Regions from separate parts of the Janthinobacterium sp. GW821-FHT03C10 genome, predicted to be linked through region 2. Evidence: predicted binding sites of a transcription regulator. Region 2 holds the regulator's gene; each other region holds the start of a gene.
What was found. The regulator HrcA, encoded in region 2, represses chaperone genes, less so after heat shock. The targets are predictions, from matches to a motif close to TTAGCACTCNNNNNNNNNGAGTGCTAA.

Region 1 (6,217 bases), on a different contig from region 2:
GCATTGGAAGGCATGCCGCTGGCCTGGTCGTACCGGCCTTCGCAGAATGCCCGCATCCCTGTCTTCAGCGCTGGAGAAATAGCATGATCGCCGTGATTTTTGAAGTCTGGCCCAGCGCGGAAGGGCGCCGGCAGTATCTGGACCTGGCCGCCGCGCTGCGTCCCCTGCTCGATGAAGTGGACGGTTTCATTTCCATCGAGCGCTTCAGCAGCCTGAGCGATCCAGGCAAACTGCTGTCGCTGTCCTTCTTTCGCGACGAAGCGGCGCTGGCGCAGTGGCGGCAGCTGGAAGCGCACCGCGCGGCGCAGTCGGCCGGCCGGCACGGCGTGTTCGACGACTACCGGCTGCGCATCGCCGGCGTGGTGCGCGATTACGGCATGCTGGAGCGGCAACAGGCGCCGATCGACAGCCGCCAGCGCCACGATGCCTGACGCTTAGCGGGGCAGGGCGCCCTGCGTGATTTTCACCTTGACCCGGTAGGTGGGCGCGGCCGCGTTGAGGGCCGGCGGCGTGGCCGGATCGACGTCGAGCAGGGTGAACGTCAGGTGGTTGACGGTCACGGAGCTGGCGGCGCCGGGCATGGACTCGGACAAGACGATATCGGTGGCGCCCGCGCTGTTGAGCAAACTGAAACTGTAGCTGACGTAGCCTTTCCACACGCACACGGCGCCCTTGCGGCAGCGGCTGTCGTTGACGCGCTCGAGTTTCAGGGTATCGGTGGCCGTGATGGCGACCTGTTCGCCCGGCGAGAGCACGTGGGTGACGCTGCGCGGCGTGTTTTCCGCGTCGCCTGCGCTGCCGGCCGCGCCGCAGCCCGCCAGCACGGCCAGGCAGGCGATGAACAGGGGGAGCAACCACGTTCGGTACGATGGATGTAGGTAGTGCATGCTTTTCCTTTCAGTTGGAGCATCCCCTGCGTGGCGTCCACGCATGGAGGAGTAATAATAGCAAAATGATATTTTTGGGGCGCACCATTGGCGCGCTGCGGAGGAATTGACGCGCCGGCCACGCGGCGCGCCGATTACTGCGTAGAATGGCTGTTTTGAAAATCAGGAAACAACCATGAAAAAAACCGACCTGGCCAAAAGCGATGCCAAGAAACTGATGGGAAAGATGAATGTTCCCGGCGCCGGTGCATTCGGTAAGGAAGCGGTGGTCGTCGACCGCCGCGAGCAGCGCAAGCGCGATCAGGCCCTGGGCCTGGTGCCGTTCGCCGTCAAGCTGAACAGCGATCTGGTGTTGCAATTGCAGACCCTGGCCAAGGAACGCGGCGCGGATCTGAATGAATTGGTCGCCGAGCTGATCACCAAGGGCTTGGCTGCAGCATAAGGGCTGACAATGTTTATCTGTTGATAAATATCATTTAGAAGACTAAAAGGCGCCTTGCGGCGCCTTTTGCATTGCGGCATGGCTTTCGATTACACGTAGGCCGCCAGGGCGCCCTTCATTTTCTTCAGCGCCGCCACTTCGATCTGGCGGATGCGCTCGGCCGATACGCCGAACTCTTCCGCCAAGGCGTGCAGGGTGGCGCCGGAACCGTCGTCGTTGGCCAGCCAGCGCGCTTCGATGATGCGGCGCGAACGGGCATCGAGCTTGCTCAAGGCCGTTTCCAGGCCTTCCGATTGCAGGCGCGTCACTTGTTCCGCTTCCAGCACCTTGGTCGGCTCGCTTTGCTCCGACGACAGGTAGGCGATCGGCGAAAACTTGTCGTCTTCATCGTCGGTCGGCGATTCCAGCGCGATGTCGCGGCCGCTCAAGCGCGTTTCCATCTCGATCACTTCTTCGCGCTTCACGTCGAGCAGCTTGGCCAGCGCATCGATCTGCTTCGGCGTCATCGCGTCCAGACCCGTCTTGTGGCTGCGCAGATTGAAGAACAGCTTGCGCTGCGCCTTCGTCGTTGCGACCTTGACCAGGCGCCAGTTTTTCAGGATGTACTCATGCATCTCGGCTTTCACCCAGTGCATGGCGTACGACACCAGGCGCACGCCCTGGTCCGGATCGAAACGTTTCACGGCTTTCATCAAGCCGATATTGCCTTCCTGAATCAGGTCGGCGTGCGGCAAGCCATAGCCCAGATAGCCGCGGGCAATCGAGACCACCAGGCGCAGGTGCGACAGCACCAGCTCTTGCGCGGCGGCCAGGTCATTTTTTTCGCGCAAGCGTTTCGCCAGCGAAATTTCTTCGTCGTGGGTCAACATGGGCAGACGGTTCACGGCCGAGATATAGGCGTCGATATTGCCCAGATTGCCAGTGAACCCGAGGCCCAGCGCATTACTTTTGGTCGGAACCAATGCGGATGTTGCGGACATCATAGTCATGTTTTCTCCCTCGTAGTCTTGCTGTGTTCCAGTTGGCCACATCACACGACGTGGCCTTATCGTCTGTTCTGTTTTGCGTATTCGGTCTTGCACTTTGCAGACCGCGGCACCATCTTCATCTGGCGTCCATGGCGGTTCTGCTGTTGGTATGTCCCTATATTAGCACTCTCTGCCTGAGAGTGCCAATCAGCACATTTAATCGTCCTGATAGCCTAAATGCTATGGTGATTTAATGCTTGATATATATCTCTGAATAGCGCGATATAGCGCTTTACGACAACGTAGCCAGTCTACGGCCTCTGGCTGAAGCGAACCTTAAGAATACTTGCTTAATATCAAGATAACAGCAGATGGGGATGGTGAGGCGCATGGCGGCACCGCAGGCGCCGCCATGGAAAGGAAGGTCAGTTCAGGCGCGCCAGGTGGCGCTGCACGCAGAGGAAGGCGCCGATCAGGCCAAGGCCGGCGCTGACGGCCAGCAAGCCGGCCATCGGCAGCGGCGCCAGCGGCACCAGCTGGAATTCGGACGCGTACAGGCGCGCAAACTCGGCAATTGCGGTATTCAGCGGCTGCAAGGCCAGCGCCACGGCGCCCAGCGCCAGCGCACCGGCGCACAGGCCCAGCAGGGCGCCAGTGTAATAGAAGGGGCGGTGGATGAAAGTATCGGTGGCGCCGATCAGTTTCGAGATGCTGATTTCATCGCGCTGCTGCATCACCTGCAGGCGGATGGTATTGAAGACCACGGCGATCACGGCCACGCCCAGGGTGATCGCCAGCAACAGCAGCACCAGGCGCAGCACGCCCAGCAGGGCCGCCAGTCGCTTGACCCAGGCCGAATCGACTTGCGCCGATTCCACGCCTGGCAAGTGGCGCAATTGTTCCGCCACGGCATCGACGTCCTGCGCCTCGCTGGCGCTGCTGAAGGCGTCCAGTTTCAGTACATAGCTGTCGGGCAGGGGATTGTCGCCCAGGGTGCTCAGCACGTCGGCCAGGCCGTTCTTGTTCTTCAGCGTGTCGAGCGCCTGTTCGCGCGGGATGAAGACGATCTTCGCCTTTTGCTCGCCGACGATCTTGCGCATGGCGCTGGCCAGGGCCACGGCTTGCTCGCGCGGCGTGTCGATCTTCAGGAAGACGCTGATTTCCGGGTCGACCGACATCTGTTCCGACATGGGACGCACATTGTCGAGCATGGTCAAGCCGGCGAACGGCAGCGACAGGGCGATGGCGACGACGAGCACGTTCAAGAGAAAGCCGCCCGGCGACTTGCGCAAGTGAATCAGCGCCGAACCGAGCGCGAAGCGGTGTTGACGGAACCAGCCTCTCATGCCTGTTCTCCCTGCGCGTCGTCCGCATCGGGGGCGGGCGCAAAATCGGGGTCGGGCGGGGCGAAGACGGGCGCCTGCGTGGCCTTGTCGATGGCGACCAGCTGGCCGTTCTTCAGGTGGATCACGCGGGCGGCGGCGTCGAGCATCTGTTCGTCATGGCTGGAAATGAGGCAGGTCACGCCCACCGAGTGGAATGCTTTGAGGGCGTCGAGCACCTTGTTGGCGCTGGCGCGGTCCAGGTTGGCCGTCGGTTCGTCGGCCAGGATGATCTGCGGCCGGTTGACGATGGCGCGCGCGATGGAGACGCGCTGCTGTTCGCCGCCCGACAGCGACAGCGGGCGCGCCATGGCACGGTCCAGCAGTCCCACCTTGTCGAGCGCGGCGCGCGCGCGCTGCTCGGCCGCCACTTTGTGCGCGCCGACGACGAGCAGCGGCAGCATGACGTTGGCCAGGATGGAGCGGTCGTTCAGCAATTTTTGCTGCTGGAAGATCAGGCCCATGTTGCGGCGCAGAAAGGGCACGCCGGCCGGCTTGATCTTTGCCATGTCCTGGCCATTGACGATCAGCTTGCCCGACGTGGGCCGTTCCATGGCGGCGATCATCTTCAGCAAGGTGGACTTGCCGGCGCCGGACGGGCCGGCCAGGAAGACCAGCTCGCCTTTGGCAATATTGAGCGAAATGTCGCTGAGCGCCACGGCGTCGGCGGAGTATTGCTTGGAGACGTGCTGAAATTCAATCATGTATGGGCTTATCCGAGCAGCGCTTCGACAAATTCGGCAGCCACGAAGGGCTGCAAGTCCTCAATTTTCTCACCGATGCCGATGAAATACACGGGCACGGGGCGCACGCGGGCAATCGCCGCCAGCACGCCGCCCTTGGCGGTGCCGTCCAGCTTGGTGATCACCAGGCCGCTCAATTGCAGGGCATCGTCGAAGGCCTTCACTTGCGTGAGGGCATTCTGGCCCGTGTTGCCGTCGATGACGAGCAGGGTTTCATGCGGCGCGCCCTCCATGCCCTTGCCGATCACGCGCTTGATTTTCTTCAATTCTTCCATCAGGTGTAACTGCGTCGGCAAGCGGCCGGCCGTGTCGACCATGACCACGTCGATGCCGCGCGCCTTTGCCGATTGCACGGAATCGTAGGCCACGGCGGCCGGGTCACCCGATTCCTGCGAAATGACGGTGACGTTGTTGCGCTCGCCCCAGACCATCAGCTGCTCGCGCGCGGCGGCGCGGAAGGTGTCGCCCGCGGCCAGCAGCACGGACTGGTTGTTCGACTGCATGTGCTTGGCCAGCTTGCCGATGGTGGTGGTCTTGCCGGCGCCATTCACGCCGGAAATCATCATCACCAGCGGCTTGTGGCGGCCCAGCTCGAAGCGTTTTTCCAGCGGGCTCAGTAGCTCGATCAGCAGCACTTTCAGGGCGGCCTTGACGGCGGCCGCGTCCAGCAGCTTGTCTTCCTTGACCTTTTTCTTCAATTCCGTGAGCAGGAATTCGGTGGCGTCGATGCCGGCGTCGGACATCAGCAGCGCCGCTTCCAGCTCTTCGTACAGGGCGTCGTCGATCTTCGCGCCGACGAACAGCACGGATAAAGTGGTCGAGGTTTTCGATAGGCCCGCCTTCAGGCGCGTCATCCACGATTTTTTCTCGGGTTCGGCGGCCACGATCACGGGCACGAGCTCGGCCGGCGCGCCGCTCAGGGGCGCAGCGGCAGGCTGCGGTGCAGGCGGCGTGGCGGGAAGGACGAGGGGCTCGGCTGGCGCAGCCTCGGGAGCGATGGGTTTTTTCTTGAAGAAACTAAACATGGATGTGTGGTGGCGGGTGCTGACCTAAGGCCCGGCGGCGCCGGACACTGTGTTACGGGCTATTCTACCAGAGCGCGCCCGGCCCTTCATGCTTTACTGTTCGATTGGCAACATTGCGCGGCTATCCACGGAGATCGCCGCAGTTGCCGCGCTTTCCAGCCGGATCAATGGGTTTGCAGGGCCAGCGCCTGGTGGCGGCGGCGCCAGTCGGCGATGCTTTCGTCGACTTGCCGCAAGTCCAGCACATGCAGGAACGAGGGCGGCTGCTTGTACAGCACGGGACTGCGTCCGCCGGCCCACAACTCCATGCTTGGTGGCAAGCTTGCATGCAGCTGCTGCAGGCTGTCGCGCGTCTGCCGCTGCTTGCTGGCGCTGGAAAACGACAGCGCCACGATGTCGGCCCGCTGCGCGCGGGCGGCCGCGACGATGTCCGTCAGCGGCGTTTCCACCCCCAATGACATGCAATGGGCGCCCGCCGCCGCGCACAGCGCCTCGGCCATCAGCAGGCCCAGGCCATGCCGCTCCTGCGGCAAGGTGCTGAGGACGATGCGCGGCGTGCGCATGGACGGGCTGCTTGCTTGCGGCAGGGAAAAGATGGCATGGCGCATCACCGTCTGCAAGGTTTCGCTGTACAGATGCTCTTCATACACGGCCAGTTCGCCGCAGGCCCACGCTTCGCCCACCAGGCCCGTCAGGGGCGCGATGACGTCGATGGTGAAGCTTTTCAAGCCCAGCACGGCCAGCGCCTGGCGCAGGGCCTCACCCAGTTC
Region 2 (6,217 bases):
TGGGTTCGGCGGCAGGCGCAGGTGCTGGCTCGGCGGCAGGTGCCGGTGCAACGTCAGGCTTGCTCACAGGAATGGCAGGGGCGGCATCGGCCGGTACCGGCACGGCGCTTGGCGCCACGGGCGATGGCACGGCGGCGGCAGGCACGTCGGCCTTGGCGACCTTGGCGAAGGGCGACGGACCGGCGATACGGTCGATATATTCTTTCTCCGTCGGCAAGTTGCCGCCTTCGAAACGTTCAACCTTGCCATCCTTGCCGAAGTACACGACCACGCGGCTGCTGGTGGTTTCGCCACTGCCCCGGGCCAGACGGAATGGATAATCCCAGCGGTCGGCATGGAAGATATCGGTCAGCAGCGAGGTGCCGAGGACGAAACGCACTTGGTCGCGCGTCATGCCCACTTTCAACTGGGCCAGCATCTCTTCGGAGACAAAGTTGCCTTGTTGAATGTCTGGACGGTACGGCGAGAAAAACCACATGAATTTCTGCAGCGGCGTAATGGTGGTCGTCTGCGCTCCCTGTTCGGGGACCAGTTCCTTGCCTTCTTTTTGAGCAGCTGCCGGCTTTTCGCCAAGGATGCCACGGCTGGCGCAGCCGGACATGGCCAGCGCGACACAGACCATGCCTGCCACGACTGGTGCTCGAAATGAAAGACGGTGCCAGAGAGATGGCAATACAGCCGGGGTTACGCGCATAAATGACCTCAATTGGATGAACAAAACGCCAGGAGTGACCGGCCCGCCAAAAAATGCATATTTTGGCACTCCCCGACAAAACGCTATATGATAAAGCACCTGACCCACATACGAGCAACAAACATGAGTAACAATCCTAGTGATCTCAAGGCAAGCGGCCTGAAAGCCACCCTGCCACGGCTGAAGATACTCGATATCTTCCAGAGTAGCCCGGTACGCCACCTGACCGCGGAAGACGTCTACAAGATTCTGCTGGCCGACAATATGGATGTCGGTTTGGCAACTGTCTACCGCGTCCTCACGCAATTCGAACAGGCAGGCTTGCTCAACCGCAACCATTTTGAAACCGGCAAGGCGATTTTCGAACTCAACGAAGGCTCCCACCACGACCACCTGGTGTGCCTCGACTGTGGCCGGGTCGAAGAATTCTTCGACGAAGAAATCGAAATCCGCCAGCAAAAAGTGGCCGAAGAGCGCGGCTTCAAGATCGCCGAACACGCCCTGGCCATCTACGGCAACTGCACCAAGACAGCCTGCCCGCACAAAACAGCCTGACCCACGCCGGCCGCTCCCGCAAGGGGCCGACCGGCGCAGCATTGAACCGCATCAATGCTGGCTGAGCGCGCTCGACAGCAGCTTGGCCGTGATGTCGACGATCGGAATGACGCGCTCGTAAGCCATGCGCGTCGGTCCGATCACTCCCAAGGTTCCCACGATCTTGCCGTTGACTTCATACGGCGCCGTCACCACGCTCATCTCATCCATCGGCACCAGGTTCGATTCTCCGCCGATGAAAATCTGCACGCCCGTCGCCTTGCTCGACACGTCGAGCAGCTGCATCAAGCCCGTCTTTTGCTCGAACATGTCGAACATCTGGCGCAGCGAATGCATATTCGATGACAGATCGCTCACGCTGAGCAAGTTGCGCTCGCCGGAAATGACCATGTCGTCGCTATGGTCGGCCATCGCTTCGCTGCCCGCTTCCACGGCCGCCTGCATCAGGCTGCCCATATCGTCGCGCAACTGGCGCAATTCGCCCTGCAGGCGCACGCGCACGGCGTCGAAGGACAGGCCGCCGTAATTCTGGTTGATGTAATTGGCCGATTGCACCAATTGCGCCGGCGTATAGTCGGCTTCCGTCAGCAATAAACGGTTCTGCACATCCCCGCCGGGAGCGACGATGACGAGCAGGATGCGTTTTTCCGACAGGCGCAGGAATTCGATTTGCTGGAACACGGATTCGCGGCGCGGGCTGAGCACGACACCGGCGAACTGCGACAGCGACGATAGCATCTGCGCCGCGTTGGCGATGGTTTTTTGCGGCTGCGGCGTCTGCAGGCGCATGCGCGATTCCACCAGGTGCTCGTCCAGGTGCCGGACGGTCAGCAGGGTGTCGACAAAGATGCGGTAGCCGCGCGGCGTGGGGATGCGTCCGGCCGAAGTATGGGGACTGGAGACATAACCGAGCTCTTCCAGGTCGGCCATGATGTTGCGGATCGTGGCCGGCGACAGGTCGAGGCCGGAAATTTTCGACAAGGCGCGCGAACCGACCGGCAGGCCGTCGGCGATATATCGCTCGACCAGGGCTTTCAGCAGTGTTTGGGCACGTGTATCGAGTTGCATGGTGTTTTAGGTAAGCAAATAATCTTTATTAAGCAAGCGGCAGCGAAAGCGGCCGAACCTGCATCAACAGCGCCTATTATGCACGTTCGCCCGGCCAGCGGCGATCAATCTTCCAGTTGCCCCTGCAGCCACAGCAGCAATTCATCAAAGTTGGCGCAGATGGCGTCGGGCTGCACGCCGGCGGCCAGGTGGGCGTCGCTGCCCTTGCGGTTCATCCACACGGCACGCATGCCCGCCCCTTGCGCCCCCGTCACGTCGAAATACAGATCGTCGCCCACATACACGGCTTCATGGGGCGCCACGCCCAGCGCCGCGCAAGCGGCCAGGAAGATGCTGGCATCGGGCTTGGCCACGCCAAAATCGCTGGCGGCAATCGACACCTTGAAATGCTGCGCCAGTCCGATAATTTCAAGGTCCGCATTGCCATTCGAGATGGAGCCGAGCAGCAGGCGCTGGCGCATCCAGACCAGGCCCGGCAAGACATCGTCATACGGCTGGACCCGATGGCGCGCGGCCAGGAACTGCGCGATGGCGCCGTCGACCAGGGCGGCATCCTCGCCAGCGGCCTCGAAGGCGGTCAGCAGGCCCGCGCGGCGCAACTCGATCAGATTGCCATGGAAATGCGGTTGTTCCTTGAGCATGGCCAGGCGGTGCTGGCGCAACAGCTCGATGGAAAACTGCTGCGCCACCTTGGGCGCATGCGTGGCCAGCCAGTCGTGCAGCAGGGTTTCGGCGGCGGCAATCACGGGCGCGATGGGCCACAAGGTATCGTCGAGGTCGAACAGGATGGCCTTGGGCGGCACGGCAGGTTTTACAGGAGCAAGGGACATGGGACTCACGGTGGATGCCGCGCCACAGTGCGCAGCCTGCATCTATTGTCGCATTGATCGACGCCGCCAGCATGGCGGCGCCCCCATGAAATGGGGCCGGGCCAGCGCTTCCCGGCGAAAAATTGTTACAGGGTGATACAAGGCAAGATCATCCGGCTTGCCAGATAGACTAAAATAGGCGCCATTCCAATGCGGCGCCAGCGTCCGCGTTGCGCTACCCAACCTAATTCGTTTTGGAGAATGTATGAAAAATTTGTACCTGCGCTCGATGCTGGCGGCGGCTTGCGCCGTCACATTGGCGGCCTGCGGCGGCAGCGGCGGCAACCTGTATCTGAGCGGCCAAGTCTCCAATCTGGCAAAAGATGGCCTGATTCTGCTGAATGATGGCGAACGCCTGCCTGTCGCCTCAGGCCAGACCTCCTTTGTTTTCACCAAGCTGGTCAGCACCGATGACCGCTACGACATCACCATTGCGCAACAGCCAAAGGGCGCCGTCTGCACTATTACCAATGGCGTCGGCAAGGCATCGAGCTATACCGTGACCACGGCCTTCGTGAGCTGCGTGACCAACTCCTACCCGCTGAGCGGCACCATCACGGGCCTGACCGCCGACGGCTTGACCCTGGCCATCGGCAATACCACCACCAGCCCGCTGAAAGGCAGCACCAGCTATACGTTCCCGAATGTCAATGACGGCATCGCCTACAATATTTCCATCGCGACGTATCCAACGGGCCAGACGTGCAGTTTCGTGGGTTCTGCCAGCGCCAACGGCCGCGACGTCGTCGGCACCATGGGTTCAGCCGCCACGACCGGCGCCACACTGAACTGCACGGCGCTGTAAGCCACGCGATTCGTCACCACTATATTGGATTGGAGAAATACATGAAGTTATCCTGCCTGCGCCACCCTGTCGCCGCGCTGCTGTTGACCCTGGGACTGGCTGCTTGCGGCGGCAAGGCCTCGTATGATGTCAGCGGCACCATCAGCAACTTGAACACCAACGGCCTGGTCCTGGCCAACGCCGGCGTCAACCTCCCGATTACAGCGGGCCAGACCTCGTTCACCTTTGCCAAGCGCATCGACTATGGCACCGACTACAACATCACCGTGCAGACCCAGCCAGCCCACATGACTTGCACCGTCAGTGGCGGGACCGGTTCGGCCGGTCACTACCTGAGCATCCAGGCGGCCGTCATGTGCACGCAAAATAGCTACACGGTAGGCGGCACGGTGACTGGCCTGACAGCCGACGGCCTGATCCTGATCAACGGCAATGCGCAAACCTCGGTGGCCAAGGACAGCACGACCTTCACCCTGGCGTCGCGTGTTCCCGATGGCGACACGTATGGCATCAGCATATTTGCCCAGCCGACCGGCTTGAAATGCAGCGTGGCGCCGAACACCGGCGTTGGCGTCATGGGCGAAGCGAACGTGACGACCGTGCAGATCGCCTGCAATCCGGCCTGATGCGGTGACGCTGGCAGCCGCGACGCGGCTGCCAGGAAGAGATATCATGAAAATCTATAGTTGATATTCGAAAGATAAATTGGAGTTATATGTGGCGATGCAGCATAATGCATCTGTCTCCTCCAACTCTTCCAAGAATTGGATTTAGCCCGCTTTCACCAGCGGGCTTTTTTTTGTCCAAAATTTCTCAGGCGGCTTGATTCAAGCCTGGCTGCAGCATCTGCACGATGCTGGAGAAATCCTGCTGCGCATAACCGGCTTGCGCATGCATCTGGTACAGCTGGCGCACCAGCCCGCCCAAGGGCGTGGGCGCGTTCGCCGACAGGGCCGACTGCTGCGCCAGGCCCAGGTCCTTCAGCATCAGCGCCGTGCCGAAGCCGCCCGTGTAATTGCGCGAGGCGGGCGTGCCGTCCATGACGCCGGGCCACGGGTTGTACACTTCCAGGGTCCAGTTGCGGCCCGAACTCTTGGCCATGATCTCGGACAACACTTTCGGATCGAGGCCATGCGCCACGCCCAGGTTCAGCGCCTCGGCCGTCCCCGCCATCAAGATACCCAGCAGCATGTTGTTGCAAATCTTCGCTACCTGGCCCGCGCCCGCCTCGCCCGCATGGAAGATGTTCTTGCCCATCTTTTCCAACAGGGGCCGGGCCTGCTGCAAGGCCGCTTCGCTGCCGCCGACGATGAAGGTCAGGGTGCCGGCTGCCGCGCCCGCCGTGCCGCCCGAGACGGGCGCATCGATCATGGCAAAGCCGCGCTCGCTGGCCGCCTGCGCCACCTGGCGCGCCACGTCGGCCGCGATGGTGCTGCAATCGATGAACAGGGCGCCCGGCTTGGCCGAATCGAGCACGCCGCCGGCGCCCAGATACAGCTCCTGCACATGCTTGTTGGCCGGCAGCATGGTGATGACGGCGTCCGCCGTCTGCACGGCCGCACTGGCGGACGCGGCCGCCGTGGCGCCCGCCTCGACCAGCGACGCCACCGCCGCCGGCGCCAGGTCGAACACGGACACGTGGAAGCCGGCGGCCACCAGGTTGCGGGCCATCGGCGCGCCCATGTTGCCCAGGCCGATAAATGCGATATGTTGCATGGTAAATATCTCCTGTAGCGCCTAAAAAAGCCCATGGCGTTGTTGCCTTGCCTCGTCGTACTAGTCGTACTGCCTTCGGCAAGGCGCCTAGCCCTGAGCATTTTTATGCACTACTTAAATGTTTAAATGTGTAGGTCGGCAAGTGGATGCGTGCTCCACGGCGCCGCAAAATACTCGTCCAGATACGCTGCGCTGACCTCGGCCAGGCTGGCCGGTTGCCACTGCGGCGCGTTGTCCTTGTCGATCAGCAAGGCGCGCACGCCTTCGCTGAAGTCTGCGTGGGCGCAGCATTGCACGGCAACGATCAGTTCCAGCTGGAACACTTGCGCCAGACTCATGTGCCGCGTGCGTACACGCATGTCCCACACCAAGGCGGCCGAAGTGGGCGCGCCCTTGTCCAGCGAGTGGGCCGCCTTTTGCAGCCAGACCGAATCGCCGTCATACGCGGCAATGGCGGCCACCACTTCGGGCAAGGTGGGTGCTTGCGTGAGCGCGGCGATGGCGTCGAAG
Region 3 (6,217 bases), on a different contig from region 2:
TCCTGCTGCTGGCGATGCTGGCCGCGCGAGTCCGGATGGACGGGGCCGAAGCGCCGCCAGGCCAGCCGCCGCCGCGGCTGACCCTGCTGATCGACAATTTCAGTCCCATCTTCTTTACGGCCGCCCTGCTGGGCCTGGGCTTTGCCGTCATGCGCACGCATTTCTACCTGGCGGCGGCGTCGCTGTTCGTCGCGCTGCTGGTCCACGCGCTGCGCTCGGCCACCTTGCAAAGCCGCTACATGCAAAGCGAACTGGCCTTGCGCGCGGCGCTGGACAAGCTGGAAAAGCTGTCGCTGACGGATGGCTTGACGGGCATCGCCAACCGGCGCAGCTTCGACCAGACCTTGCAGCTCGAGTGGCAGCGCGCCGCGCGCAACGGGCAGCCGCTGGCGCTGCTGATCATCGATATCGATTTCTTCAAAAGCCTCAACGATACCTTCGGCCACCCGTATGGCGACGCCTGCCTGGTCAGCATCGCGGCGGCCCTGCATTGCGCGCTGCCGCGCGCCAGCGACCTGGCGGCCCGCTTCGGCGGCGAGGAATTTGCCGCCATCCTGCCCGCCACCGACCGCGCGGGGGCGCTGGCGGTGGCGCACAAGATGCAGGCAGCGATCGCCGCGGCCGCCATCGCCCAGGCGCCGTCGCGCGGCGGCCTGGTGACGGCCAGCATCGGCCTGGCGCTGCATGACGGAAATCAAACGCCGGAGCAGCTGCTGGCCGCCGCTGACCAGGCCCTGTACCGCGCCAAGCAGAATGGCCGCGACCGGGTCGAGGAGCGGGCCTAGGCCTTCAGCTTGCCGGTAATGACCTTCCATTGCGCCGGCGTCACGGGCGTGATCGACAGCCGGCTGCCCTTCTTGAGCAGCAGCATGTCTTCCAGCTCCGGCATCTGGCGCATTTCGGACAGGGGCAGCAGCGCCGTCTTCTTCACGCCGCGCACGTCGACGCTGATCCAGCGCGGCTGCTCCGGCGTGGCCTTGGCATCGAAATACTTGCCGCCCTCTTCAAACTGGCTGTGATCGGGATACGCGCCGCTGGCCACTTCGGCCACGCCCGCCACGCCCGGCTGCGGGCAGCTGGAGTGATAAAACAGCACGCCGTCGCCCGGCCGCATGCCGTCGCGCATGAAGTTGCGCGCCTGGTAGTTGCGCACACCAAACCACGGCATGGTGTGCCCGGGCGCCGCCATCAGGTCGTCGATGCTCACTTCATCGGGTTCGGATTTCATCAGCCAGTATTGTTTCATGCAGACTCCGTGTGAAAGCGACAGACGTAAAAAAACGGTTGCGCAGGATGCGGCAACCGTTTTCGGTGGTGATGCAAATTGGGCCCCGCCTGTGCCGCTATGCCGGCATCCCGAACCAAACGGTTCAAGGTGGTCACGTTAGTTCAATTTCGGGTTCGTCGAACGAGCGACGCTCACTCCCATCAAACAAAATTCGCAACCGATGCGCATAAATGGTTCAAGGAATATATGGCAATCGCGAACACCGCAGGGTAGACCCAAGTTTACTCCTTTGATCGCGCATCGCAAAGACAAATCGTAGCGTGTCCGCTTAAAATCCAATTAATAACACTGAACAAAACCGTAGCGAGCGGCGATGAATTGTGGCCAAGAAGCGCAGCTGTGCTTGCACGGGGCCGCCGAGGCAGCGAGCATCGCAGGCCGCAAGTCGCGACGCGCGGTAGGTTTGGTTCGGTGTTTAAAAAAGGTTTTCCTGGGGCGTCAGTGCGCTGTCCAGTACCGTGTGCATGGCCGAGATCTTTTGCTTCACTTCCAGGATCGTCAGTTCCGACAGCGGACCTTGCGGCGATTTCACGGAAAGGAATTCCGCGGCCACGCCCAGGGCGGCCAGCACGGCGATGCGGTCGTTGCCCTTGACCTTGCCCGCGTCGCGGATGGCTTTCATTTTGCTATCGAGATAGATCGCCGCTTCGCGCAGCGCGCGCTCTTCGCCGTCGCGGCACACCATGCTGTAGGACTGGCCCATGATATTGACATCGACACGCGGCATTACGCTTCCTTCTCGTTCTCGGCAATATAGGCGCCCGCCTCCGAAGCGGCCTGCTCCAGGCCGGCTTGCACCAGTTCGGGAATTTTTTCCAGCAACGCCTCGACCCGCTCCTGCGCCTCGCGCATGCGTTGCACATACAGGGCGTTCTCGGCGGCCAGCGCGGCATTGTCCTTGCGCAATTGCGCGTTTTCACGGCGCAGCGCATGGGTCATTTCGGCCAGCAGGCCTATTTTGTCGGATAATTCGTTGAATTCGGAAATCATCCCGCCACTATAGGGCGGACGCTCCATGGGCGTCAATCGAATCACGCCGCTGTCACACATATTTACATCAATGCAGGTCAGTTGCCGTGAAATACACGCTTTTTCCGGTGCTTTTCGCCATCTGCACGCATCCGCCGGCGCCGCGATGGCAGCGTTTTACTCGTCGACGTAATCGGGTTCGATATCGAGACCGCCATAGCGGTTTTCGCAAGAGCGGCGCACCAGCGTCTGTTGTCCGCCCTTGCCGTCAAGCACCATCGTCAAGTCGCGGCAAGTACGGTGGTAGCTGCCAGGTTTGGCGTCCGTCCGCGAGGGCGTCAAGCGCACTGCCAGCGGCGCCGCATTACCCAAGCCTTTGTTGCTCCACTGGCGCGTCTTGCCATCCTCTTCATCTTTCAAGGTACGCACGGCGGCCGTCAGCAAGGCTTGTTTTTCCTTGGCATTCAGCTTGGCGATGGTCACGTCGGACAGGAAGGGCGGATACACGACGGGTGCCGGATCCTTGCCCTGCACATCCCAACGGCCGCTGTTCTGCGAACAGGTGCGGCGGCTCAGGTCCTGCGACTTGTCGCCCGCCGTGACGACGAATTTCAGGTCGCGGCAGATGTGCGCCTTCAGGCTGTGTTCCGTCATGCCGGAGTTGCTGAAGTTATACGTGACCTTCACCCGCACACCGCTGTCGCCGCCGTTGTCCCACACATGGGCTTGCTGGTCGTCGTCGTCCTTGTTGAGGTCATTGAACAGCTCGTTGAGCAGCATTTCCTTTTCCAGCGGCGTCAAGGTGGCCACGGTGATCTCGTCGAGCATGGTGGGTGTTTGCGCGGCGGCATTGCTCAGGCAGGCGAGGCCGACGAGGGCGGCACCGAGCAGGCGCCGGGCGGGACGGGAAAGAGTCGATGGCATGGTGTGCTTTCTGGTACAGGGGGAATATTGATATGCAATTGCAATCATCTTATCAAAGTCCATAGCAAAACTCTGTTTCCCGTGCGTACAGGAACGCCCTTCGCCTGACGGGCATGCTAGAGTCGCGCCTGTTGCTGACGCCCGGGAACGAGGCTTGCGTTTGCGCAAACCCTGCGTAGATGCAGGCTGCGCAGAACGTCTAAGCTTATCTTCCCGGAGAATAAGCCCTTGAATAAGCCCCCTACCGTCCCTATAATTAGCACTCGTTAGTAGAGAGTGCTAACAAACTCTTTCGTAGCAATCCTCAGGACATGATGGTGCATGCCGGGCAACAGCAGGGAACGCTACGCGGCGGGCGACGCCGCGATGCCACCCCTGCCTAGCGCCGGCATGCACCCGATGCCATGGGGTTTGCTTGACCGTTGCGGGCTGCTTTCAACGGCGGTCACTGACTGCACGCCTGGCGCTGTGCCAGGCATGTATTCATTTAGCAACACCTATCCATTGAACTTTAAGGAGTTTTGTATGAATCTGCGCCCATTGAACGATCGCGTCATCGTCAAACGCCTCGACCAGGAAACCAAGACTGCGTCCGGCCTCATCATTCCTGATGCAGCTGCTGAAAAACCGGATCAAGGCGAAGTCCTTGCCGTAGGCAATGGCAAGATTCTCGACGACGGCAAAGTCCGTCCTCTGGATGTCAAGGTAGGCGACCGCGTCCTGTTCGGCAAGTACGCCGGCCAAACCGTCAAAGTTGACGGCGATGAGCTGCTGGTCATGCGCGAAGAAGACATCATGGCGATCGTCGTCAAGTAATTGTTTCCACGTTGTAGACAGATACATCCCGAAACTCAGGAGAATTGAACATGGCAGCTAAAGAAGTAGTATTCGGCGACGCAGCGCGCGCCAAGATGGTCGAAGGCGTCAACATCCTCGCCAACGCAGTCAAAGTCACCTTGGGCCCGAAAGGCCGCAACGTCGTGCTGGAGCGCTCGTTCGGCGCCCCTACCGTCACCAAGGATGGTGTGTCGGTAGCGAAAGAAGTTGAACTCAAAGACAAGCTCATGAACATGGGCGCGCAAATGGTCAAGGAAGTTGCTTCCCGCACCAGCGACAACGCCGGCGACGGCACCACCACCGCGACCGTGCTGGCCCAAGCCATCGTGCGCGAAGGCATGAAGTTCGTTGCCGCCGGCATGAACCCGATGGACCTGAAGCGCGGTATCGACAAAGCTGTTGCAGCGACCGTCGAAGAACTGGCGAAAATCGCCCGTCCTTGCACCACGACCAAGGAAATCGCCCAAGTCGGTTCGATCTCGGCCAACTCGGATGCATCGATCGGCGAGCGTATCGCTGAAGCGATGGAAAAAGTCGGCAAAGAAGGCGTGATCACGGTTGAAGACGGCAAGTCGCTGAACGACGAGCTGGACATCGTTGAAGGCATGCAGTTCGACCGCGGCTACCTGTCGCCATACTTCATCAACAACCCAGAGAAGCAAGTTGCCGTCCTGGACAGCCCATTCGTCCTGCTGTGCGACAAGAAAATCTCGAACATCCGTGACCTGCTGCCGGTACTGGAACAAGTCGCCAAGGCTGGCCGTCCACTGCTGATCATCGCGGAAGACATCGAAGGCGAAGCGCTGGCCACCCTGGTGGTGAACAACATCCGCGGCATCCTGAAAACCTGCGCAGTGAAAGCACCTGGCTTCGGCGACCGCCGCAAAGCCATGCTGGAAGACATCGCTGTCCTGACGGGCGGCCAGGTGATCGCTGAAGAAGTCGGCCTGACCCTGGAAAAAGTGACCCTGGCCGAACTGGGCCAGGCGAAACGCATCGAAGTGGGCAAGGAAAACACCATCGTCATCGATGGCGCCGGCGAAGCCGCATCGATCGAAGCACGCGTGAAACAAGTGCGTGTACAGATCGAAGAAGCGAGCTCGGACTACGACCGTGAAAAACTGCAAGAGCGCGTCGCCAAACTGGCTGGCGGCGTTGCCGTGATCAAGGTTGGCGCAGCCACCGAAGTCGAAATGAAAGAGAAGAAAGCCCGCGTTGAAGATGCACTGCACGCCACGCGCGCTGCCGTGGAAGAAGGCATCGTGCCAGGCGGCGGCGTAGCCCTGCTGCGCGCACGCGCCAACATCACGGTCAAGGGCGACAATGCTGACCAGGACGCCGGTATCAAGATCGTCCTGCGCGCAATGGAAGAGCCGCTGCGCATGATCGTGCAAAACGCCGGCGAAGAAGCTTCGGTCGTCGTGGCAGCCGTACTGGCTGGCACGGGCAACTACGGCTACAACGCTGCCAACGGCACGTATGGCGACATGGTGGAAATGGGCGTTCTGGACCCAGCCAAAGTGACCCGTTCGGCGCTGCAAAACGCCGCTTCGATCGCTTCGCTGATGCTGACGACCGACTGCATGGTCTGCGAAATCGCTGACGACAAGGCAGCCGGCGGCATGGGCGGCGGCATGGGTGGTATGGGCGGCATGGGCGGCATGGACGGCATGATGTAATGTCCGGCGGCCTGTCGCGCAGGCGACGGCGCGACAGACCGCATACGCCGGGACAGGACAGGCAGACCAAAAGCTGCCAGCGCCTGCCCGGCAGCCCCGAGAGCCATCTTCTACGGAAGGTGGCTTTTTTTCGCCTGGCTTTTTAGAAATTTCAACGATTGCCCACCTGCACGTTTTGCTTTAGCATGGCCGCCATCGTCCCTCATTCTCACGCCACCATCATGCCGCCACGCGCCTCTTCTTCCAAAACCACCATCATCGCCGGCATCCTGGCCGGCTTGCTGGCCGCCGGGCTCGGCGCTTTCTACCTGCACCAGCAGGCCGCACCGCACGGCACCAATACCCCGGCCGCCAGCAGCCCGGCGCCGGAGCAGAGCGCGCGCGCCGTCGATGCGCTGATGGCATTGCCGGAGATCAAGGCCTGGTCGGCGCATATCGAAAAGGCGTCCGGCGGCCGCGCCCACGGCGCCGTGATGGAAACGTCGCCCGATGCGCGCCTCATCGATGGCAAGCCCTACTA

Region 1: a site for HrcA is predicted at 2,478-2,504, ahead of rpoH (RNA polymerase sigma factor RpoH). Genes of this name have one in related genera too.
Region 3: a site for HrcA is predicted at 3,438-3,464, ahead of groES (co-chaperone GroES). Genes of this name have one in related genera too.

The regions. Positions count from the first base shown of each region.
Region 1 covers NZ_JBWKUN010000008.1:222,623-228,839, forward strand. The annotation lists gene AC07VH_RS24670 (cytochrome P450) at 1-87, shown strand, start outside; gene AC07VH_RS24675 (antibiotic biosynthesis monooxygenase family protein) at 84-431, shown strand; gene AC07VH_RS24680 (hypothetical protein) at 435-887, opposite strand; gene AC07VH_RS24685 (hypothetical protein) at 1,063-1,329, shown strand; gene rpoH (RNA polymerase sigma factor RpoH) at 1,419-2,312, opposite strand; gene ftsX (permease-like cell division protein FtsX) at 2,723-3,643, opposite strand; gene AC07VH_RS24700 (cell division ATP-binding protein FtsE) at 3,640-4,383, opposite strand; gene ftsY (signal recognition particle-docking protein FtsY) at 4,392-5,447, opposite strand; gene AC07VH_RS24710 (MerR family transcriptional regulator) at 5,612-6,217, opposite strand, start outside.
Region 2 covers NZ_JBWKUN010000001.1:1,669,114-1,675,330, forward strand. The annotation lists gene AC07VH_RS07195 (outer membrane protein assembly factor BamE) at 1-622, opposite strand, end outside; gene fur (ferric iron uptake transcriptional regulator) at 818-1,249, shown strand; gene hrcA (heat-inducible transcriptional repressor HrcA) at 1,301-2,317, opposite strand; gene AC07VH_RS07210 (HAD family hydrolase) at 2,422-3,147, opposite strand; gene AC07VH_RS07215 (hypothetical protein) at 3,392-3,991, shown strand; gene AC07VH_RS07220 (hypothetical protein) at 4,033-4,617, shown strand; gene mmsB (3-hydroxyisobutyrate dehydrogenase) at 4,805-5,707, opposite strand; gene AC07VH_RS07230 (enoyl-CoA hydratase/isomerase family protein) at 5,830-6,217, opposite strand, start outside.
Region 3 covers NZ_JBWKUN010000006.1:84,180-90,396, forward strand. The annotation lists gene AC07VH_RS20160 (GGDEF domain-containing protein) at 1-785, shown strand, start outside; gene AC07VH_RS20165 (EVE domain-containing protein) at 782-1,246, opposite strand; RNA gene ssrS (6S RNA) at 1,325-1,502, opposite strand; gene AC07VH_RS20175 (cell division protein ZapA) at 1,704-2,015, opposite strand; gene AC07VH_RS20180 (DUF904 domain-containing protein) at 2,015-2,305, opposite strand; gene AC07VH_RS20185 (hypothetical protein) at 2,435-3,181, opposite strand; gene groES (co-chaperone GroES) at 3,707-3,997, shown strand; gene groL (chaperonin GroEL) at 4,048-5,697, shown strand; gene AC07VH_RS20200 (hypothetical protein) at 5,919-6,217, shown strand, end outside.